Regions from separate parts of the Bradyrhizobium sp. BRP20 genome, predicted to be linked through region 4. Evidence: riboswitches for the same ligand, from Rfam matches in the RefSeq annotation. Region 4 holds a riboswitch; each other region holds the start of a gene.
The links. Region 4 has a riboswitch for cobalamin ahead of I6F33_RS30780 (ribonucleoside-diphosphate reductase subunit alpha). Riboswitches for the same ligand answer to the same signal wherever they lie in the genome.
Positions count from the first base shown of each region.

Region 1: it holds a riboswitch for cobalamin, as region 4 does, so the genes downstream of both, metE (5-methyltetrahydropteroyltriglutamate--homocysteine S-methyltransferase) here and I6F33_RS30780 (ribonucleoside-diphosphate reductase subunit alpha) in region 4, are expected to answer to the same signal.
Region 2: it holds a riboswitch for cobalamin, as region 4 does, so the genes downstream of both, I6F33_RS20170 (DUF1636 domain-containing protein) here and I6F33_RS30780 (ribonucleoside-diphosphate reductase subunit alpha) in region 4, are expected to answer to the same signal.
Region 3: it holds a riboswitch for cobalamin, as region 4 does, so the genes downstream of both, I6F33_RS20085 (TonB-dependent receptor) here and I6F33_RS30780 (ribonucleoside-diphosphate reductase subunit alpha) in region 4, are expected to answer to the same signal.

Region 1 covers NZ_JADYVY010000018.1:39,518-45,344, reverse strand. Annotated here, with positions in the region: gene I6F33_RS31025 (nodulate formation efficiency C protein) at 1,337-2,119, opposite strand; cobalamin riboswitch at 3,127-3,330, shown strand; gene metE (5-methyltetrahydropteroyltriglutamate--homocysteine S-methyltransferase) at 3,433-5,778, shown strand.
Region 2 covers NZ_JADYVY010000008.1:106,571-112,397, reverse strand. Annotated here, with positions in the region: gene I6F33_RS20180 (cobyric acid synthase) at 1-718, opposite strand, end outside; gene cobO (cob(I)yrinic acid a,c-diamide adenosyltransferase) at 726-1,361, opposite strand; cobalamin riboswitch at 1,402-1,626, shown strand; gene I6F33_RS20170 (DUF1636 domain-containing protein) at 1,721-2,095, shown strand; gene cobW (cobalamin biosynthesis protein CobW) at 2,092-3,141, shown strand; gene cobN (cobaltochelatase subunit CobN) at 3,141-5,827, shown strand, end outside.
Region 3 covers NZ_JADYVY010000008.1:90,532-96,358, forward strand. Annotated here, with positions in the region: gene I6F33_RS20080 (PepSY domain-containing protein) at 1-974, opposite strand, end outside; gene I6F33_RS20085 (TonB-dependent receptor) at 987-3,344, opposite strand; cobalamin riboswitch at 3,457-3,659, opposite strand; gene I6F33_RS20090 (histidine phosphatase family protein) at 3,732-4,304, shown strand; gene cobT (nicotinate-nucleotide--dimethylbenzimidazole phosphoribosyltransferase) at 4,311-5,363, opposite strand; gene cobF (precorrin-6A synthase (deacetylating)) at 5,369-5,827, opposite strand, start outside.
Region 4 covers NZ_JADYVY010000017.1:109,330-115,156, forward strand. Annotated here, with positions in the region: gene I6F33_RS30770 (N-acetyltransferase) at 832-1,473, shown strand; partial or broken gene I6F33_RS30775 (IS5/IS1182 family transposase) at 1,904-2,050, shown strand; cobalamin riboswitch at 2,176-2,330, shown strand; gene I6F33_RS30780 (ribonucleoside-diphosphate reductase subunit alpha) at 2,434-4,377, shown strand; gene I6F33_RS30785 (ribonucleotide-diphosphate reductase subunit beta) at 4,368-5,441, shown strand.

The DNA.
Region 1 (5,827 bases), on a different contig from region 4:
AGGCGCTGCCAACGGTTTCGGCGAGAGCGATGACATTTTAAGTTCTTGCCACCGAAAGACCGACGTTCGAAAGAAATCTGGTCTCGCGTCCTATCTGAGATTTGGACGAAAGGCGCCACGGAGTCCAGCTCAACGCTCGCAGCGCAACTGAATCGGTATCGTTTGCGCAAACCGCAGAAAACCAGGAGCTCTCTTGAGAGCCAGCCGGGATGGTCGGGTAGTGCCGCGGCCCCGTTCGGAGAAGGCCCGGGTTTTTCATGACCCGGTCGGCGCGACTGGCGGCCGGCTCTTTCGTTGTACGCTTCCCCGTACTCTCGTGTGGAGAGTTACCCAGCAAGCCCGGCATGAGGGCATGCGTTTGCGCCAGGGAAATTTAAGGACAACCATGTGGAGCCGTGGCTTCTTCGTATACGCACCGGCGAGGGGTAAGCCGCCCGCGTGTTCGGACGATCGCGAGTGCCGTCCTGATGCCATTCGGTGCGAGGCGTCAATCCACAAATGGGTAGGCCCATCGCGGCATCCGAGCAGGTAGCTCTGGTGTGGTATGGCCGACTCAAGCTACACATCATTCTGAGCCACCTCACTACCCAATGGAAATGAAATGGTTTCAGCCCCCCGGGAATTGCCCGTCTCTTCTTACGCGCTTGAAGTGGATGGCCGACTCAGAGCTGAATTCGCAACCAAAGACGGCGCCAGGGCAGGTGGAGCAGAACTAAAGAAGCGTTTTCCCATGCTTCAAATCCGGATCTACGATGCGCAGACGAATGCGTGCGAGGAAATCTAGCGGGCGACTCAGTCCGGTCTTCGATGCCTCGCGCACGGCTCCGGCTCCTCGTTGAGGGCACTCGAAGGACCGGTGGTCAAGCCGGGGCCGCTAACACTGCCCCATTACCCTATTAACCGGTTTCGTCGCAGCAGTCGATCCCGCGTGCCACCTCGGCCTCGGAATGGTCACGCTCTTGCGGGTGCCAGTCAGTCGCGTGATGCGCGGTTCGCACGCCGGATGGCCCAGTCCCGTGAAGAATGGCGTAGAGAGCTGGTTCTCTCGCAAATGGTGTCCTTCCACTGCGTGGGGTGCGCCGAGGTCAAGCCGCTTCTCGCAAGGCGCACGCGCCGCTGAGCTCGACTCCTCGCAGAAAGAGTCGGAGGTAATCGTGCTGCCCCATTTTCTCGATGGCCGGCTGAAGGCCGCGGGAAAGCTCGCGACTGTTCAAGGTGTAAACACCGGTAAGTTTAGAGCTGATAGTCTTGCCGTTGCTCTGAGGCGTTCGGCCCTGCAGGAGCTACGGCGCGATCTTGCTCTGCGCGATCATTTACCGAGGCCTTTCGCTCCCTTCTAATCCTCCCGTTCCTTTGGCTCCATGCGAGCGAACCAGGAGCCAGGAGGAAAAGCCGCGATACGCTTGGCAAAGGAGGATTGCGGCTCCCAATCTTGTCCTTCACTCTTCTCGAAAGTGATGACCCCGTTGTATGTAAAATAGCGGGGCCCTGGGATATTACAGTTCACCACAAGCAAAACGCGCCACAGATCACCTTTCTCGGTCGGCTTGTCATTCTGCTTCGGCAAGTAGTCCACTCCAACAGGATCTACGATAGTGCAGCTGCCCTGCCGCAGAAGATCACCGAGCCGACCTTGCATGGTCGTCACAAAGTTGAAGTTGGCCGGGTCATGCAGAAAGCCAACATTTGCGTCCCTTTCGCCATCCTTGACTTCACTGGCGATCAACGAGAGCGCGAAGGCGCGCCAGCCCAATTCCATTGGCTTCGCATAGGACGACGCAAGTTCAATCGTCCCGTCGAGCGCGGCCTTCCAGGTGATAACGTACTCTTCGTCTGATTTATCATCCCGGTGCCTGGTCCAAGAAACAAAAACATATTCATTTTGGTCAAGTTCAGCGACGCCCCACATCCGAGGGACGAACTGTGCCACCTTCGAGACGTTGGAGATAACTTGTTCTATTGTCTCACCGTCTTGCGCTCGCCACGTTGACTTGACTCTTTCGACAAGGGGGCTGTCGTTAGCGCGAACAGTGTTGCTCGTCGCAGCCAGCCCGGCCAGGCAGATCAGGGATCGACTGAGCCAAAGCCATAGCGCGCGTCTTCCTGACGTTTTCTTCATAACCGTCGGCCTATCCGGTCTCATCCACACGCAATTCTAGAGCGGGCAACCTTCAACCTGTTATGCGCGAGCGCAAGAAGTTAGCGGCGACGCGACGGGGCGACCACTGGTTTTCCCGTGCGAGCAGGCGCTCCCCTCTATGTCACGCGCCGCTAACTTCACTGCCACCGACAGCCTCAATTTGCTGTGCTGGACATGCCCAGCAGGAGGACTGGGCATGCAGAGGACGTGCATTCTTCGTGCCAGATAATAGACGGCAATTCGCACCGGTTTTGCGTCCTCTTTGTCGACTTTCCGACTGGCGCATGTCTCGATGTTTCCGTTCAACCTCTCCAGCGCGGCTTATGCATCCCGTCACGCACCGGATGTTCGACGACACAGCGGAACGCCTCGGTGCCAAGTTCCTGATGAGAAGTGGCAGCACGTTTGCCGTCATTGAACCGTGTGGTTCGGTTATCGTTGCCGGAATGTGGGCTTTCGATCTCTGCCATGCCTTCGGGCACTTTCGGCCAAGGGGCCATGGCGCGTTTGGCGCTCCTTTCGAGACGTGCGGCGCTCCGGAGGTCGAGAACAGCCTCAGGCAGCGCGCTTTGTACTCGATGGCGAACGGCGCCAAGCCGATCTTCGCCGAGCATTTGGGGTGTGGCTGGCACCGCAAATCAAAGGTGCTGCCCGGGTATGTTGCTGGCTTAGCCAGGTGTCTTGGGCCTATTCAACACGGATCTGTTGGTCGAGAAGGTGGCTGGATGGCGCACGTGCTCGAACCGCTGGGAAGCCGGGACTGGCGACAAATGCGTTCTGCTCGAGGCAGCAATCCCGACCGCACAAGCCGCATTTGTCCCTTCCACCGATCTGCCATGCGCCCTGCGATGCTCATTGCGATATCGCTGATTGGAGGGCACTTCTACATCAGCTCAATGGTAGAGATGCACGGTCATTCGCGTAGCAGATGTCGCAGCATCAGCTTGAGACATAATCTGAGAGGTTGACGGAAGACTTCTCTTGCCGATAATCCAAGTCGTCGAGGTTCTCCGGTTTCCATTTGATCCGGAGCTAAGAGGGAAGCCGGTGAATATGCCGGCGCTGCCCCCGCAACTGTGAGCGGCGAGCCGCTGTCCAACGATGTCACTGAAGCCTGCGCGGCTTCGGGAAGGCCGGACAGCAGCGATGACCTGCGAGCCAGGAGACCTGCCCCGACACTATATTCGTCCACGGGCGGGGTGTCCCGGTGGTGCGCCAAGCAGCCGTCGCACCGCGCGACTTCCGCTGCCTGCGTCCGCCATGGCCTTTGCCCCCAACATGGGGTTAACGCTATGTCTCTTCTCTCCCTTCCTGTTGCCACGCTCGGAACGCCACGCATCGGTCCAAGGCGCGAGCTCAAATTCGCTCTAGAAAGCTACTGGGCCGGAAAAAGCAGCGAACAGCAGTTGCTCGAGGACGCAGCTGGCCTGCGTGCCGCGAACTGGGCCCGTCAGAAATCTATCGGCGTCACGGTCATTCCATCGAACGATTTCTCGCTGTATGACCAGGTGCTCGACACAAGTGTCATGGTTGGCGCCATCCCGGAGATCTACGCCTCGAAAGCCGAATCCGTTTCGCTCAAGACGTACTTCGCCATGGCCCGCGGTTCACAATGCGACGACCAGGATGCGAGTTGCGGTCACGGACCGCGCGGATTTGGCGCACCCGCGCAGGAGATGACCAAGTGGTTCGACACCAACTATCACTATATGGTCCCCGAGTTTCACAGGGGACAGACTTTCAGGCTATGCTCTCGCAAGCCGATCGAGGAGTATGAGGAAGCCAAGGCCCTTGGCTTTCAGACCCGCCCCGTCCTGATCGGGCCGGTCACATTCCTAAAGCTCGGCAAGAGTCCCGATCCCACGTTCCAGCCACTCTCACTACTGGATGAACTGATACCGCCCTATATCGAGGTTATGCAGGAATTGGCCAAACGTGGGGCAAATTGGGTTCAGTTCGACGAGCCCAGCCTAGTTCTTGATCTGGATGAGGGGACGCGAAAATCTTTGCGACATGCCTATGACCGGCTCGCCAAGGAGGGGCCGGCGATCAAGATCATGGTTGCCAGCTATTTCGGCGACCTCGGCGACAATCTGGACACCGCCTTGAGCCTGCCAGTTGCCGGGCTGCACCTCGATCTGGTTCGAGCGCCACAGTTGTTGCACCAGATCATCGCTGGCGGCCGAAGTGATCTCGTCATGTCGCTCGGTGTCGTCGACGGTCGGAATGTATGGCGGTCGAATTTGTCGTCGCTGCGCCAGCGGCTCGAACCCGCGATTGCGAAGCTCGGCAAGGATCGTGTACAGATCGCCCCATCCTGCTCGCTGCTTCATGTGCCGGTCGATGTTGAACTCGAGACCGGGCTCGCTTCCGACGTCAAGAGCTGGCTTGCTTTCTCGGTCCAGAAGATGCGGGAGCTTGCGATCCTAGCGCGTGCACTCGCAGGCGACCAGAATGTTGCGTTAGCTCTTGCCGAGTCGGAAGGTGCCGCGACTGTTCGCCGGACTTCGCCGAAAATCCGTGATGCCAATGTCGCTGTCCGGATGAGAGCGATCGACCAGACCATGTGTCGGCGCGCGAGCCCATTTGCCCGTCGGGCCGAGATCCAAAGCAATCGATTCGGACTACCGGCTTTTCCTACCACGACGATCGGATCATTTCCGCAGACCACAGAGATCCGGAATGCCCGTGCGGCGCATGCGCGAGGTGCGATAAGCGACGAGCAATACGACAAGTTCCTCAAGGAGGAGACTGCGCGCGCCGTACGTTGGCAGGAGGACATCGGTCTTGACGTCCTCGTGCACGGCGAGTTTGAGCGCAATGACATGGTGCAGTACTTCGGCGAGCAACTCGCCGGCTTCGTATTTACCAAGAGCGGATGGGTGCAGTCCTACGGCTCGCGCTGCGTCAGGCCACCGATCCTGTTTGGCGATGTAGCACGGCCGAAGCCTATCACCGTGGACTGGTGGCGCTACGCGCAATCACTAACAAGGAAGCCGATGAAAGCGATGTTGACCGGACCGGTGACGATCTTGAACTGGTCCTTTGTTCGTGATGATATTCCCAGAAGCGAGGTCTGCCGCCAGATTGCGCTCGCGATCCGAGACGAAGTCCGCGATCTCGAGAATGCTGGTGCGACCATGATCCAGATCGACGAAGCTGCAGTCCGCGAAGGATTGCCGTTGCGTCGATCGGAGTGGGCGGCTTATCTCGACTGGGCCGTCGATTGCTTCCGCATCTGTTCATCGGGCGTCGCCGATCAAACGCAAATTCATACGCATATGTGCTACTCGGAGTTCAACGACATCATTGGTGCGATCGCTGCAATGGACGCGGATGTCATCTCGATCGAGACATCGCGCTCGAAAATGGAACTACTCGACGCGTTCAGGAACTACGAATATCCAAATCAGATCGGGCCGGGCGTGTACGACATCCACTCTCCACGCGTTCCCGAGACAGGCGAAATGAAGGAGCTGATGGTGTTGGCTCGGACGCGGCTGCAGGATTCGCAGCTCTGGATCAATCCAGACTGCGGCCTGAAGACGCGCAAATGGGAGGAGGTTCGGCCAGCACTAGCGAACATGGTCGCTGCCGCCCGCGAACTGCGCGCTGCATTCGATCCGCGAGGCCGTTGATCCGGGCTTCGGTCTCTTTTCGACAAAGCTGATCCGCTTGTGGTCATTT
Region 2 (5,827 bases), on a different contig from region 4:
CGAGCGCGTCTTCGGCCGGCAGCTCGCCGGCGCGCGGAAACCAGGGCAGCACGCCGAGGCCGCGCCATGCGGTCTTTTGCTCGATCAGCCTGTAGCCGTCGTCGAACAGCGTGGGATCGCCGCGGAACTTGTTGATGACGAAGCCAGAGATCATCGCGGCATCGTCGGGCTCGATCACCGTCTTGATGCCGACGAGCTGGGCGATGACGCCGCCGCGATCGATGTCGCCGACCAGCACGACGGGCACATCCGCCTTGCGGGCAAAGCCCATATTGGCGATGTCGGACTTGCGCAAATTCACCTCGGCCGGGCTGCCGGCGCCCTCGACCAGCACCAGATCGGCCCGCGCCTTCAAGCGTTCGAAACTCTCCAGCACCGCGCCCATCAATGACGGCTTCATCGCGGCGTAGTCGCGCGCACGCGCCGTCGCGATGCGCTTGCCGTGCACGACGACCTGCGCGCCGACATCGGTCTCGGGCTTGAGCAGCACCGGGTTCATGTCGGTGTGCGGCTCGACGCCGGCGGCGAGCGCCTGCAGCGCCTGGGCGCGGCCGATCTCGCCGCCGTCGACCGTGACCGCGGCATTGTTCGACATGTTCTGCGGCTTGAACGGCAGCACCCGCAGACCGTGGCGCGCGAAGGCGCGCGCGAGGCCGGCGACGATGAGCGACTTGCCCACGTCCGAGCCGGCTCCCTGGATCATCAGCGCGCGTGCCATGATGACTTCAGAACTCGACGCCGGCCTGCGCCTTGATGCCGTAGCGGAACGGATGCTTCACGAGCGTCATCTCGGTGACGAGATCGGCGATCTCGACCAACTCGTCCTTGGCGTTGCGACCGGTGAGCACGACATGCGTCATCGCAGGCTTTTGCGTCGTCAGGAAATCGACGACTTCGGCGATGTCGAGATAGTCGTAGCGCAGCGCGATGTTGATCTCGTCCAGCACGACCATGCGCAGCCGCTCGTCGAGGATCAGCTCCTTGGCTTTCTCCCAGCCGGCGCGCGCGGCAGCGATGTCGCGGGTGCGGTCTTGGGTCTCCCAGGTGAAGCCTTCGCCCATCGCGTGGAACTGACAGAGTTCGCCGAAATGGCCGGTGAGTAGGCGCCGTTCGCCGGTATCCCAGGCGCCCTTGATGAATTGCACCACCGCACAAGGAAAGCCATGCGCGACGCAGCGGACGATCATGCCGAAGGCCGAGGAGGATTTTCCCTTGCCCGCGCCGGTGTGGACGATGATCAGGCCTTTTTCACCGCTCTTGGTCGCCATGATCTTGTCGCGAGCGGCCTTCTTCTTCGCCATTTTGGCGGCGTGGCGGGCGTCGGTTTCCTCGGTCGTGTGGGTTTCCGGTTCAGGCGTCATCGGTCCCGGTCCTTCGGCTTGACAAGTGGCGGCCACCGGCAAATGGTGGCCTGGCGTTGGTTCCTGTCCTATGACAGGCGAAGAGGGAATGCGATAGGGTCCGAATCCGCAAAGATTTGGGTCCAAAATGCAGCCGCCCCCGCGACCGTGACCGGAGAGATGCCCGAAGCCACTGAGTCCCGAAAGGGAATCGGGAAGGCGGGGATCGAAGGGCCAAAACCCTGCTCCGCAAGCCGGGAGACCTGCCAGCGCGGACGAGTTTTGGACCGGCGGACGGGGTGTTCCGCGACGGGGAAGCGGGCCTTTCTGGAGAATGGTCCGTGCGCCTCATCGCCTCCCGCTGTTATCTGGAAGAGGCGATGACCGTCACACTTCATGTCTGTATCACCTGCCGCGCCGGCCAGACGCTTGGCGAGGGCGAGACGACGCCCGGCAAGCGCCTGCATGGCGCGATTCTCGAGGCCGGCGTGCCCGAGGGCGTCAGCGTGGTTCCCGTCGAATGCCTGTCGGCGTGCAGCCAGGGCTGCTCGGTCGCGCTCAGCGCGCCCGGCCGCTGGTCCTATGTCTATGGCCGCCTGTCCGATGCGAATGCGCAGGACGTGGTCGCAGGTGCTGCGGCCTACGCGGCGGCGCCCGACGGAATCGTGCCCTGGCGCAGCCGTCCCGAAATCTTCCGCAAGCAGTCGCTTGCCCGTATTCCCCCTGTTACCGTCGTGCCGGAGGCCGCTGAATGAACTCGCTCGCAAAAGTCCCGGTTACGGTCGTCACGGGTTTCCTGGGCTCCGGCAAGACGACGCTGATCCAGCATCTGCTCAGCAATGCCGGCGGCAAGAAGCTCGCGGTGCTCGTCAACGAGTTCGGCAGCGAGGGCGTCGACGGCGAGATCCTGAAGTCCTGCGCCGATGCGAACTGCCCGGAGGAGAACATCGTCGAGCTCGCCAATGGCTGCATCTGCTGCACCGTCGCCGACGATTTCATTCCAACCATGGAGCAACTCTTGGCGCGCCCGGTGCGGCCCGATCACATCCTGATCGAGACCTCGGGCCTGGCGCTGCCAAAGCCGCTGCTGAAGGCGTTCGACTGGCCGGAGATCCGCTCGCGCATCACGGTCGACGGCGTGATCGCGCTGGCCGACGCCGAGGCCGTCGCGGCCGGCCGCTTCGCGCCGGATCCGGCTGCGGTGGAAGCGCAGCGCGCGGCGGACGACAATCTCGATCACGAGACGCCGCTGTCAGAAGTGTTCGAGGACCAGATCGCCTGCGCCGACATCGTGCTGCTGACCAAGGCCGATCTTGCGGGCGCAGCCGGAATCGAAGCCGCAAAAGCGGCGATCACCGCCGAGATGCCGCGCCGCGTGCCGATGCTGCCGGTCACCGACGGTGCGATCGATGCGCGCGTCATTCTCGGCCTCGGCGCTGCCGCCGAGAATGATCTCGCCGCGCGGCCATCGCATCATGACGGCGAGGAGGAGCACGAGCACGATGATTTTGCCTCGGTCGTGATTGACCTTCCGGAGGTCGCCGACATCGACGCGCTGGTCGCATCGGTCCAGAAACTGGCGCGCGAGCAGAACGTGCTGCGGGCGAAGGGGTACATCGCGGTCGCTGGCAAGCCGATGCGCCTGTTGTTGCAGGCGGTCGGCGAGCGGGTGCGCCATCAGTTCGACAAGCCCTGGGGCGCGGGTCTCAGACAGTCGAAGCTCGTCGTGATCGGCGAGCATGGCGATATCGACGAGGCCGCCATCAAGGCAGGACTTGGTCTTTCAGGATCTGGCATCTGATGCACGTCGTCTTCCGCGAGAGCCGCGGTCTTGAGGAGACCGCGACGCCAAGAGACATCGGCCAGGACCCGGCCGATCTCGTGGTGCTCTCGTATTCGGATTCCGATTTGGCCGCGTTTGCGGCCGGCTGGCGCCGCGGTCGGGGCAGCCTGCCGTCGCTGCGGCTGGCCAATCTCGCGGAGCTGCGTCATCCGCTGTCGGTCGACACCTATATCGAACGGACGCTGTCGCAGGCGCGGGGCATATTGGTGCGCCTGATCGGCGGGGAGTCCTATTGGGCATACGGGCTCGCGGCGCTCCAGCAACTCGCGCAAGAGCGCAACATCGTGCTCGCCGTGCTGCCGGCGGACGGCCGCGACGACGCGCGGCTGGATGCGTACTCGACCCTGCCGGTCTCGACGCTGCGGCGGCTCAAGGTGCTCTGCGACTCCGGTGGCCCGGTCGCCGCGCAAGCCGCGATCGCGCAGCTCGCGCTGGCCTCGGGCCTCTATGCCGGCCCGGTCATCGGCGAGATGACCGTGCCCGAGATGGGATTCTACGATCCCGCGCGCGGTGTCATTGCCGCGCCAGTTGGCGAGGGCAAGCCGCGCGCACTCGTGACGTTCTATCGCTCCTATCTCACGGCCGCCGATACGGGGCCGGTCGACGCCTTGATTGCGGCGCTGCGCGAGAAGGGATTTGACGCCTACGGCGTGTTCGTCACCTCGCTGAAGGCGCCGGCCGTTGCCGACTGGCTGCGCGCGCATCTGGCGCAACATCCTGCGGCGGCGATCGTCAATGCGACCGCGTTCTCGGCCCTTGGCGATGACGGCACGACGCCGTTCGATGCCGCATTCTGTCCGGTGTTCCAGGTCGCGCTCTCCACGGCGCGGCGCGAAGATTGGGCGGAATCACTGCGTGGCCTGTCGCCCGGCGATCTCGCGATGCATGTCGTGCTGCCGGAGGTCGACGGCCGCCTGTTCGCAGGCGTGGTGAGTTTCAAATCGGCCGGTCAGCGCGATCCCGATTTGCAGTTCTCGCATCTGGCGCACAGGTCCGATGAGGAGCGCGTGAAGGCTGTTGCTGGGCGTGTCGCGGCTTTGCGTCGCCTCGCCGAGAAGCCCGCCGGCGAGAAGCGGTTGGCGATCGTGCTCTCGAATTATCCGGGCCGTCCGCATCAGATAGCGCACGCCGTTGGTCTTGATGCGTTGGCGTCGGTCGAGGCTTTGATTTCCGATGTCGCTGAGGTCGGCTTCGATGTCGCGCCGGTCGATGCGCTCGGCGAGACGCTGCTAAGGCAGAGTTTGACCTGGAGCGTTGCCGATTATCGCGCTGCGCTTTCGCACCTGCCGCAATCCTTGCAGGACGATCTCGCGCAGGCCTGGGGTGCGCCGGAGAGTGATCCGAGTTGCCGCGATGGCGTGTTCCATTTCCCCGGCATCGCGTGCGGCCGGTCCATCATCGCGGTTCAGCCCGAGCGCGGCGATGCGGCCACGCGCGATGCCGACTATCACGATCTCGCCCGCACGCCGCGCCACGCCTATGTCGCATTCTATCTCTGGCTCAGGCAGCAGGGCTGCGATGCTGTCGTGCATATGGGCGCACATGGCACGCTGGAATGGCTGCCCGGAAAATCCGTGGCGCTGTCGCAAGCGTGCTGGCCGGAAGCGCTGATCGACGATCTCCCCGTCATCTATCCCTTCATCGTCAACGATCCCGGCGAGGCCGCGCAGGCCAAGCGGCGCATCGGCGCGGTCACCATCGGCCATTTGCCACCGCCGCTTGAGACATCAGCGGTGCCGGAGGGGCTTCGTCGGCTCGAACGGCTGCTCGACGAATATTCGACCGCTGACGGTCTCGATCCCGCCCGTCGCCAGCGCCTGATTGCGGCGATCCGCGATGAAGCGCGCGCGGCGGACCTCGAAGACGATCTCGGCCTCGATGCAATGGCCGCACCGGCCGAAGCCATCCCGCGGATCGACCGCTTCGTCTGCGATCTCAAGGAGAGCCAGTTCGGCGATGGCCTGCACGTGTTCGGCCGCGGTGCCTGCGGCGAAGCGGAGCGCGATGCATTGCGTTCCGTGCTCGCCGGAAAACGCGTTGCCCCCGGGCCGTCGGGCTCCCCGTATCGCGGGCGTCAGGATGTGCTGCCGACAGGGCGCAACCTCTTCGCCGTCGACCCGCGTGCGGTGCCGACGCCGTCGGCGCATGCGCAGGGGATAAAACTCGCCGAAGAGCTGTTGCGCCGTCATCTGCAGAATCACGGCGACTGGCCGAAGGGCCTCGTGGTGGATCTCTGGGGCTCGGCGACGATGCGCACCGCAGGCGAAGAGTTCGCGATGGCGTTGCATCTGGCCGGCCTCGCGCCGCGCTGGGATCACGCTTCCGGCCGTGTCACCGGTTACGACATCATCGCCCCGGCCGAGCTCGGCCGTCCGCGCATCGACGTCACGCTGCGCGTATCCGGCCTGTTCCGCGATGTCTTCGCAGGGCTGGCGCAATTGTTCGAAGCCGCCGCCGAGGCGCTCGCCGCGCGCGAGGACGAGGGCGATGAGAATCCCTATCGCCACCGTGCGTCCCGCGTGTTCGCGCCGCGGCCGGGACAATACGGCGTCGGCCTGTTGGCGATCCCGGATGCCTTCACGCCGGAGACGCGCGAGGCCGCGGGCGAAGCCTGGCTGTCGGCATCGTCGTGGGCGTTTTCGGC
Region 3 (5,827 bases), on a different contig from region 4:
TGGCCGTTGAAGGCGAACCATTCGACCTCGCGGGCCAACGGCGATATTGGCTGCGGATCGAGCGACGACGCGTCTCGCCAATCCGGGGCGGCATCGACCACGCCGGCCTCTGTCGGAGTCAGTTGCCCGCGCGAGAACAGGCGGCCGTGATCCATCGACAGCCAGCCGCTGAAGATCCAGCTCAGCACGAACACGGTCGCGACGAGACCGATGATGTGATGCAGGGCGTGCCAGCCACGATAGGGCGACGAGAGCTGGCGTCCCCATATCTTCACACGCACGATTCCGAGCACCGCACCAAGCAATGCCGCGATTAGGGCCAGCAGCGACAGCGTCCAGACCACGCCATCCCACAGCGCCCAGCTGCTGCGCAGAATTGTCGGATAGATCCAGTGCAGCACGCTGCCGGCCCAGTTCCACGCGCGCTCGCTGCGCGTCGTATCCAGGACGACTTCGCCGGTCAGCGACGAAACGTAGACCTCCGTTCCAGGGGCATCGCCGAGAGCGGCGCGAGACAAGGGGCGATGCCGATCAAAACCGTTCGGCACGCTCCATTGATCGTAGTCCGACCGCGCGACGATCGCGGCGCGCGGCGCGTCGAGCCCGCGCTGACGTGAATAAGCTTGCACGATGGTGAGCGCGACATCGGCTGATGTCACCGACGCGTCTCCTCCATCGGAGGCGCGAACCGCTCGCGAACCTGCGGAGCCCGAGACGACGTAGACCGGTCCATCGCTCCGCTGGATCAGCCGAACACGCGTGGCATCGGCAATCCCGCTCGCCGCAACGGCGTCCGCGACCGAGATCCTCGTCCCGTCGCGATCGACCGGCACAAGTCCGGCAAATCGCTCCGCTTCCGTCAGCGACGGAAACGGGACGAAGTGCATGACGATCCCGCTCGCGAACCACATCGCGAACAGCAGGCAGAACGCGATGCCGAGCCAGCGATGCGTGAGGACGATCGCGCCCATCATGCGCTCAGGGCCTCACCATTTGAACGCGGCCGATATTTCATAGGTGCGCGGCGCGCCCAGGAGGATCTGGTCCGGATAGAACGGATCGCCCCAGATCGCGTAGCGCTTATCAGTGATGTTGCGGACACGGAAGGTCAGGCGGGCCTGGTCGACCGCATTGAACGCCGTCTTGGGGATGTCGACGAAGGCGTAGACGTCGGCCACGGTGTAAGCCTTCATCGTCACGACGTTGGCGTCGGTGTTGTAGCGGTCGCCGACATGACGGCCGGTGATGCCAAGCTCCACCGGCCATGGTGTGAAGAAGCGATACGACGCGCCGGCATTGGCGACGATACGCGGCACGTTTGGCGGCGTGTTGCCGGAGAACGAGCCGCCGGCAAAATTGTAGTCGGCATAGCGCGCATCGACATAGGCGATGTTGCCCCACAGCCGCAGCGGCTCGATCGGGCGTATCGAGGCGGCAAGCTCGACGCCTTTCGACTCCTGTCGTCCGGCGATGTTGAGTTGCATGCCGCCGGCGGCCGCATAGACGTTCTTGCGCAGGATGTCATAGGCCGAGAACGACCACTCCGCCCGATTGTCCCAGAACAGGTGCTTGACACCGGTCTCATAGGTGCGCGCGGTGGTCAGATCGAGCGGCTGGGTGGGCGAGAGCAGGAAGATGTTGTTGGCTGCGACGTCGGCGCCGGTGGCGTATTGGCTGAAGAAGGTGAGGCCGGGAACGGCCTCCCAGGTGTAGCCGATGCGCCCCGTGACCGGTGCCCAGTCTTTCGTGAATGGAAAGCCCGCCTTCACGATCCCGTTCTGGTCGGTCGAATTGCGGTCGAGCCCGATATGCTCGACGCGGAGGCCGCCGATCAGCGCGAAGCTGCGCGTCAGCTTGAGCCTGTCCTCGAATGACAGCGCCTCGTTGTCGATGCGCGCGGTCTGCTGCTGTGTCGTGAGCAGGCCGTAGAAGCCGCGGTTGGGGTCGACCAGCGAGACGGAATCGCCGGGAAAGTTTGCCGCGCCGGGCCTGACGAAATCGAGATAGCTCGACGACAGCGTCGTCACGAGCCGATTGTCGAAGCCCGCAATATTTGTGTCCCAGATCAGGTCGGTGATGTTGCCGACCAGTCGCTGACTGTGGGCGACATAGAAACGCTCGCGATCGACCAGGTTCGTGGTGGAATTGAACGCCTCGATCTCGTTATTGAACCAGGTCCGTTCCGCGCCATAGCCATAGGCCTGACTTTTCAGCGTGAGGTCAGGCGCGAGCTTCAGCTCGAAGCCGCCACGCAGCCACACTTCCTGCGCCACGTTGCGGTTATCGAGAACGTTGTAATTGGTGTTGAAGGTGCGGTCGTCGATGGTGACGGCACCGAGATTGGTTCCGTTGTAATTCGAGACGTAATTGCCGGAGACGATCCCCGTCGTCGCATGCGAGCCGCTGAAGGTGATCGGCACCAGCGGCGCGCCCCAATAGGCCTTCGAGCGGTCTTCGCGATATTCGACCGCACCCCAGATCCTGAGGCTGTCGGAAACACGGTAGTTGAGCTGGCCGGACGTGCCGAACGTCTTGACATTGGTGTCATCGGCAAAGCCGTTGAGGGCGGAACGGCTGATGTCGAAGCGATAGTCCAGGCCCTGCACATTGGTGCTGCCGCCGGAGCCGTAATGGGCACGGAACGAATTCAGCGAGTCCCAGGAGAAATCGGCCTCGTTGCGGACAGCTCCGGTGTGGGGCTGCTTGGTGACGAAGTTGATGACACCGCCCGCGGCGCCCTCGCCCGAGATCAGCGAGGCCGGGCCCTTGAGGAATTCCACCGCCTCCAGATTGGCGGTATCCACGATCCGCGAGGTCATGTTCTGCGGACCGATCTTGATGCCGTTGTAGAGCGTGTTGATCTGGCTGTTGGTGAAGCCGCGCATCGAGAAGGCGGAAGGTTCGGCGGGGTTGTCGCCGGAGGTGACGCCGGCGGCGCCCTGCGCCACCTCGGACACGGTGCGATAGCCCTGCTCGCGCATGGTTTCGGCGGAGACAACTTCGACGGTCGCGGGCGTCTGCCGCACCGTCAGGCCGAGCCGCGAGGCGCTTTCGGCAACGGCGTTGGAGTTGAGCGGCGTTTGCGGCGTCGAATCCGGCGTGACGGGTCTTGGCGCTGCGGATACAGCCGCCGGCCTGCGCGCTGCCGCGCGGCGCGCGCTCTGCGCCGTTCCTGCTGCCGGTTTGGCCGGCTTGCGGGCCTGGGCGGGCGACACCTCGATGGGCGGCAGCGGCTCTCGGGCCTGCTGCGCCAGAGCGGCAGGCGGACCAAGAGCGGCAAAGGACGTGAACGCGGCGGAAACCAGCAGGACGCGGCGCGGTCGTGCGATACGGATGGAAGACACAGGTGAAAACCTCGGTATGACGTCAGTGGCACGTCACAGCGAACGAGGTTTCACCTTCGGCCTTAGCCGTCCGATGAAGCCGAATGTCTGTACTCCCCGACCGACATCTTCGCGTGTGACCACGGCTGACGGCAGGTCTCCTGGCTCGCGGGTCGTGACCGCTTCGTCGCCTTCCCGGGACCGAGGACCCAGTGGCTCGTGACGAAGGATTCACCGCTTACAGTTGCGGGGGCAGCCGCGGCATTGGGGACATTTTCCCCGCACCGCATTCCCTTTTCATTCCCTCTCGGGAAAACCGTCGTGAGCATCTAGGATTACCACCAAGACAGAGTCAATGTGCCAGTTGCGGCGTTGGGGCCACAGCAACCAACTTCCTTGGAGATGAGCATGGAAGGCGAGACCTTCCTCTGGTTGATCAGGCATGCGGCCGTCGCGGGCGTGCCCGGGACGATCCATGCGGCCGATGCGCGGGCCGACCTCGGCGATCACGCTGCATTGGCGGCCCTGAGGCGCCTCTTGCCCGCGGATGTCGCCGGCTATGCCAGCCCATCGCGGCGCACGGTCGAGACGGCGCGCGCCCTGGGACTCGAACCGGAGCTGGTCAGCGAATTCGGAGAGCAGGATTTCGGCGATTGGACCGGCCATCGGCATGACGAGCTCGCCGGGACCGGCGGCGAGGCCTACGCGCAGGTCTGGCGCGATCCCGCGCACGGACGGCCGCCGAACGGCGAAAGCTTTGCGGATCAGGTCGCCCGCGTCCGCCTCGGCCTGTCGCAGATTGGCGCAGGCCCCGCGGCACTAGTCGTCCATTCCGGCACCATTCGGGCCGCGCTCTGCATCGCGCTCGATCTCACACCGGAAGCCGCGCTGCGCTTCGTCGTCGATCCGCTGTCGCTGACTCGGATCGACCGGCTGGCGGGCGATTGGCGCGTCGTGTCGGTCAACCAGCGCGTGGCTTGAGCCGCATCAAGACGACCGATCCGGCACATTGGCCTGCGCGAACGTCGCCATGCCATTGTGAAGCGCGCAGGCCGAGCGGACCAGCGGCAGCGCGATCGCGGCCCCCGATCCTTCGCCGAGCCTGAGATCGAGGCTGATCAGCGGCTGCACGTTCAGCGCGCGCAACACCAGCCGATGTCCCTGCTCCGCCGATTGATGCGAGGGCAACAGGAACGGCTGGCAGGACGGGTTGAGGCGCACTGCTGCCAGCGCCGCCACCGAGACGATGAAGCCGTCGAGCAACACGGGAATGCGGCGTTGCGCAGCCGCAACGATCGCCCCCGAGATCGCCGCGATCTCGAGGCCGCCTACAGCGCACAGGATTTTTTCGGGTGACGCCCCCGCAACGCCGTGATGCGCGATCGCCGCATCGATCACCCGCACCTTGTGCGCGCGGCCCAACGCATCGACGCCGGTGCCGCTGCCCGCGATCTCGTCGGCACTCACACCGAGCAGGCTCGCAGCAATCGCAGCTGAGGTCGTGGTGTTGCCGATCCCCATCTCGCCGAAGATCAAGAGATCAGGCCGGCCGGCCTCGGCGCGCACCACCGCGCGCTGCCCGGCCTCGAAGGCGAAGGCCAATTCCGTGGGCGTGAGCGCAGCCTCGACACTGAAATCGCGGGTGCCGCTGCGCGGCTTGTCGGTGACGATTCCCGCGATCTGCGCCTCGGCCAGCGTGCCGGCGTCGACCACCTCGAGGCTCGAACCCAGCTCGCGCGCCAGCACCGAGATCGCGGCGCCACCGGCAGCAAAATTCGCCATCATCGCGATGGTGACGGCTTGCGGATAGGCCGACACGCCCTGCGCGACGATGCCGTGGTCGCCGGCGAAGATGATGATCGGCACCCGCGCGGCGCGCGGTTGCTCGGTGGCCTGCAGGCCCGCAAGCTCGATTGCGAGCTGCTCGAGCCGGCCGAGCGCGCCGGTCGGCTTCGTCAGTTGCGCCTGCCGCGCAATGGCCGCCTCGCGATGAACAGCGGAGACCTCGGGGCAGTTCTGGGTAACCCATTCGGGAAGCATGCTGCTCAACGCCTGCGTTTGATGATGTAGCTGTCCATGATCCAGCCGTGCCGCTCGCGTGCGTCCTGCCGCACGGCGGCAATGCGCGCGCCCAGTTCAGCCAGCGCGCCGGACATGATGATCTGATCGGGCATGCCGAGATAGGCACCCCACCAGATCTGCAGGCCTTCTGGATCCAGCGATTGGAACGCCGTGCCGCCATCGAGCATCACGACGACGGTATCGACGCCCTGCGGCCAGCCGCCTTCGCGCAAGCGCCGCCCCGTCGTGACCAGAAACGGCTCGCCGATGTCGTTGAGCGGCAGCGCATGCGCCGCGCACAGCGCCTGGATCGAGGTGATCCCAGGCACGACCTCGATTGTCGGCAATGGGTCGAGCCGCCGCGCAATGCGCAGCGAAGAATCATAGAGCGAAGGATCGCCCCAGATCAGCAGCGCGACCTTGCCCTCATCTTCGAGATGCCC
Region 4 (5,827 bases):
GTTGTGCGAGCGATCGACACGTCTGACGATCAATCAAGGCACGAAAGCTCTCGCGCGATCCCAAGTTGCGTTGTCCAGTAGGTCCACGGCGGCAGCGTCGTGGTATCCAGTCGCGTTGCCTTGATCCGACAATCGCGAATCGCGGCGATGATGCGCCGAGAGCTGTTGGACACAAGAACATCAAGGAGCGCAGACAACATGCGATAATTGGAAAGCCGCTGTACTACGCATATGACTCTCGCAGACGAAAGCTCTCTCTGCCGGTGGCCGCGGACACGACGTTGGCAATGGAGGTTTCGCACTTAGCATGTGTTTTGACCAAGAAACTTACGAGAACCACTCAATACGAGACGAGGTGATGATTCCTTGCCTAGTCTGGACCTCGACGCGCGACACCTGGCAAGCTGTTTGCTCGTGCCGGAGCCCGGTTCAGGCAGCCATCGCCCGATGTTCGCCATGCCCTGACTTCTTCGCACTTGCAATCTCAGAGGCGTCCTCATGTCATTCCCTTCGCGGACGGTTGCACCCGAACCGTGTCGACCTTGAGAACGTCGGAGCTTCCTTTGGGAAGGGCGGGGCGGGTTCCAGATAGGGCGTGGAAGCGCAGAAGCCCGCCAGGAATATGTAGATCCAAGCATTGCCGACCAAGGAGCCTTCGTCCGAAGTGGCCGTCAACGTCAGCCGTCTGAGACAGGCGGAGATCTCGGAAGGGAAACCAAATGCACCCGGCGGGTCCCCGTCGGTGCATCCATTCCGCTCACCGTCAGATGTGTCGATGCCATGCTCCTCCTTGGAAGGCCAATGCCAAAACAGAGCCCCGAAAACGACATCATGACAGAAGAATCAGATATCAGATCTGCGAACGCAAACATTCGTGCAAGCACTGTCTGGACCATTGTGCTCGGCTTTGCCGCGGATCCGTTGATGCGTTGGAGCTGGCCTGACCCAAGGCAATACCTTAGGAGCATGCCTCAGTTCATTGACGCCTGTGGGGGCCGAGCATTTGCACATGGCACAGCCTACGTCGCGGGAGAGATTCGTGGCGCGGCCCTGTGGCTGCCTCCCAACGTGCAGCAAGACGAGGAGGCATTGGATGCAATCATGGCGCTATCCCTGCGCCCGGAGATTACCGAGGATATGGCACACTTGCGGCGGAGAATGGCCGAACATCGTCCCCACGAGCCACATTGGTATCTGCCGCTCATTGCCGTCGATCCGAACTGGATCGGAAAAGGGCTTGGCACGTTGCTGATGAAATACGCCCTTCAACGATGCGATGAGAACGGCATTGTTGCCTACCTCGAAAGCTCGAACCCTGAAAACATTCCCTTTTACCAACGTCACGGCTTCAAGGTCGTTGGTGAGATACAACACGGTTCTTCGCCGCCGCTCACGCCAATGTTGCGAACGGCTTCATTCCCACCCAGCAAGGCCGCGCCGCCGGATCGGCTCGTCACCCAGACTCAAGCATAGCTCATCCCGTTAGGATTGATTGCCAATAACCTGACATGACCGCGTTCGGTCAGGACGGCTTATGTTCGCGGCCAGACAACTGAGCACGTGAGGCGGCTCGCCCGGCCTGCGAAAAGCATACGAATCGCCTCTTCGGCAAAGTTGGCACGTCTGATGTGAGAGCTGGCGGGGTCAAATCCACTAAGCGTGGGACATTGCCACGGGCGGCTGCATCGATTGCGGTCGGGCTCCAGACAATTTTTGATCTAAGGGCCACAGAAAGCGATGAATGGCGAGACGCGTATGGCTACCGAAACCCGATCCGGCCCAACTCAATTCGCGGACCGCGAACCGATCGATGCCAACATTCAGGATGTCCAGGGTTGCTGTTCCCCTGTTGGAGAATTTGCGACGCCACTTCCAAAGGCTTGAGCACATCTTGGCCGATCGCAGGCGCTCGGTCGTCGAGCGCACCTTTGCGTGGCTCGGCAGATGTCGGCATCTCTGCAAAGACTTCGAAGGTTCCGCCGCTACCGAGCTCGCCTGGCCGCTCGTCGCCCATCTGAGGCTCCTAACTCGCCGATTGGCCAGGCCTTGAGACATCTATGCTTTTTGAGTGAGGCTCTCAGGACAGGCGCTCGGCGAATTTCGAACCTCGACCTCGGGGCTGCTCCAACTGGTTAACTTGACTGTGCCGTCTTGACGAGTCTGGGCAACGGCTTCTATATGTGGTGTCGTCGTGGTTTTCAATTCGCATATATGGTGGCACGGAGTTAAGGGGAACCCATTGTGCCGGCAGCGGCTATTCCGAGGCATTAGCGCGACAGCGCTGGGAAGACCCGCGAGCCAGGAAACCTACCGCGACAGAACCCATGTCCTCGGGCGGGGTGCCCGGTGGGTCGCTTGCAGCCGGGGACATTGGCCGGGTCTCCTCGCAAGTCGTCCGCACGGTCCCAGCCCCCAAATATCACGGGGTTGCCGATGTCGGCGTCTTACGATTTCGATCAGTATGGTCATCTCATTGAGCTGCCGAGTGTGCGGCAGCCCTCAGCGCAGGCAAAGCCTACCACACCTGAACTGTGTCTTGTGCAGCCCCCAGCATTGCCGGCTCCCCTGCCGAGGCCCCCCGCGCGATCGCCAACTCCGTCTGACCTTTCGCTCGATCGGTCGCGCGACGACCTGCTGACCTCGTTTGGTAGGCTGACGCTGACCGACCGCTATCTGCTCGCCGGCGAAGGCCTCCAGGACATGTTCGCCCGAGTGTCTTGCGCCTTCGCGGACAATGTTGCGCATGCCCAACGTCTATATGATGCGATGTCTCGGCTGTGGTTCATGCCGGCCACACCGGTGCTCTCCAACGGCGGCACGACGCGCGGCCTTCCGATCTCGTGCTTCCTTAACTCAGTGTCGGACTCGCTCGAAGGCATCGTCGGCACCTGGAACGAGAACGTCTGGCTTGCTTCCAATGGCGGCGGCATCGGCACCTACTGGGGTAATGTTCGCTCAATCGGCGAGAAGGCGAGGGGCGGCGTCACCTCGGGCATCATCCCGTTCATCCACGTCACGGACGGCCTCACGCTGGCGATCAGCCAGGGCTCGTTGCGGCGCGGCTCGGCGGCGGTCTATCTCGATATCCACCATCCCGAGATCGAGGAGTTCCTCGAGATCCGCAAGGCGTCTGGTGACTTCAACCGCAAGAGCCTCAACCTACATCACAGCATCAACGTCACCGACGAGTTCATGTGTGCCGTGGGCGCCGGCACCGCATTCGCTCTGCGCAGCCCGAAGACTAACGAGGTTGTCCGCGAGATCGATGCCCGCCAGCTGTGGCAACGCATCCTTGAGAACCGGCTGCAGACCGGCGAGCCTTATCTCTTGTTCATCGACACCGTGAACCGTGCGCTCCCCAAGCACCAGCGCGAGCTCGGCCTCAAGGTCTCGACCTCCAACCTGTGCAGCGAGATTACCGTGTCGACCGGCATCGATCATCGCGGCGAGGAGCGCACCGCGGTGTGCTGCCTGTCGTCGCTCAACCTCGAGACCTGGGACCAGTGGAATGAGGAGCCCGGCTTCATCGAGGACGTCATGCGCTTCCTAGACAACGTGCTCACGCACTTCATCACGGTGGCGCCGGACGGAATGAAGCGTGCCCGCTACGCCGCCCTGCGCGAGCGCTCCGTTGGCCTCGGCGTCATGGGCTTCCACTCGTTTCTCCAGGCCAAGGGCATTCCAATGGAGGGTACCCTGGCCAAGTCATTCAATCTGAACATGTTCCGAAAACTTCGTCGCGATGCCGATGCGGCATCCGTGGCGCTCGCTCGCGAGCGTGGCCCGTGCCCGGATGCCCTGGAACGCGGCGTGATGGCGCGCTTCAGCCCCAAGATCGCAATCGCGCCGACCGCCTCGATCAGCATCATCTGCGGCGGCACCAGCGCCTGCACTGAGCCGATCCCGGCCAACATCTACACCCACAAGACGCTATCCGGCGCCATCTCGGTGCGCAATCCGCACCTCGCTAAGGTGCTGGCCGCGAAAGGCGCCGACACCTCGGCGACCTGGGAGTCGATCATCGCGCACGACGGATCGGTCGCCCATCTCGACGTCCTGTCGGAGCACGAGAAAGCGATCTTTCGCACCGCCTTCGAGATCGACCAGCGCTGGATCGTCGAGCTTGCCGCCGACCGCGCCGCGTTGATTTGCCAGAGCCAGTCGATCAACCTCTATCTGCCGGCCGACGTCGATAAGTGGGACCTCCACATGCTGCACTGGACGGCGTGGAAGCGTGGGGTGAAGAGCCTCTACTACTGTCGATCAAAGTCGATCTCGCGCGCGGCGTTCGCCGGCAAGATTGCCGGGGATGCAACGCCGACGCAGCAGCCGGCGCGGCAGCGCACCGACTATGAGGAGTGCCTCGCATGTCAGTGATCGATCTGTCGCGCGCCGATCCGCGCACGTTGATCGGCAAGGGACGCGTCGGCCTCCTTGACTCGACCGGCAGCTACGACGTCGATCGCTATGCCTGGGCTTACGAGTTCTGGAAGCGCCAGCAGCAGACCCACTGGATGGGCGAGGAGGTGCCGCTCGGCGCCGACCTCAACGACTGGGCTTCGGACCGCGTCACCGACAGCGAGCGCGCGCTGCTCACCCAGATCTTCCGTTTCTTCACTCAGTCGGACATCGAGGTCGGCGACAATTATTTCAAGCGGTACATTCCGCTCTTCCAGCCACTCACCGTCCAGATGATGATGGCCGCTTTCACTAACATGGAGACGGTTCATATCGACGCCTATGCCCTGCTGCTCAAGACGCTCGGTATGCCTAAGACCGAGTTCGAGGCATTCCGCGGCTATGCGCAGATGCGCGCCAAGGCGGACTACATGCACGAGTTCGGCGTCGACAGCGTGGCGGATGTCGCCCGTACCCTGGCGATGTTCGGCGCCTTCACCGAAGGCATGGCCTTGTTCGCCAGCTTCGCCATGCTGCTGAACTTCCCACGCCACAACAAGATGAACGGCATGGGACAGATCGTAAGCTGGTCAGTGCGCGACGAGAGTCTCCACTGCGAGGGCATCATCAAGCTATTTCACGAATGGCACCGCGAAACCGGCGCGGTGACGCGCTCCGTCCGCGACGACATTGTCGACGTCGCCAAGACCATGGTGAAGCTGGAGGAGAACTTCGTCGAGCTCGCCTTCGGTCTTGGCAAGATCGAGGGCATGCTGCCTGAGCATATCCACGCCTACGTCCGCTACGTCGCCGACTGGCGACTGGCCCAACTCCGGATTGCCCCGGTCTTCGGCTTCTTCGAGGCGAAGGAGGGCGGGTTCACCCAGCTCAAGGCGCATCCGCTGCCGTGGCTCGTCGAGATTCTCAATGGCGTCGAGCACGCCAATTTCTTCGAGCAGCGCGCCACGGAGTACTCCAAGGCGGCGAGCCGCGGCAGCTGGGACGGCGAAGACGGGGTGTGGGCGACTTTCGGCCGTATCTAGCCCATTTTATTCATGCTAGCGGCATTGACAGCGGCAGGCGCCGGTAGTCGTCGCCGTCACCCGCCAGCATGACAAAGGCATAGAACCGGACCTCCTCATCGTGGCGTCTTGATTGCAGCGCGACAAAACCGGACACACAGATGGTTTGTTGGGTTAAGCCGGTACATGCGCTCCATTGCTGATGGCGGCTAGGGTTTACAGTATTTCCGCAGGTCGGTGAGGTGGGTCTCATGAAGTAAATCAGCGCAACACGGCTACGCCCTTGAGCAGACGAATGTTCTCGATGATCGCCACGGCCGCCCCCCTCGTAGGGCTAGAGGGGATTACTATCACGCAATCGGAAGTTGTAAAGAGGGCAACCCTGTCAAAGGGGGGCATCTTCATTG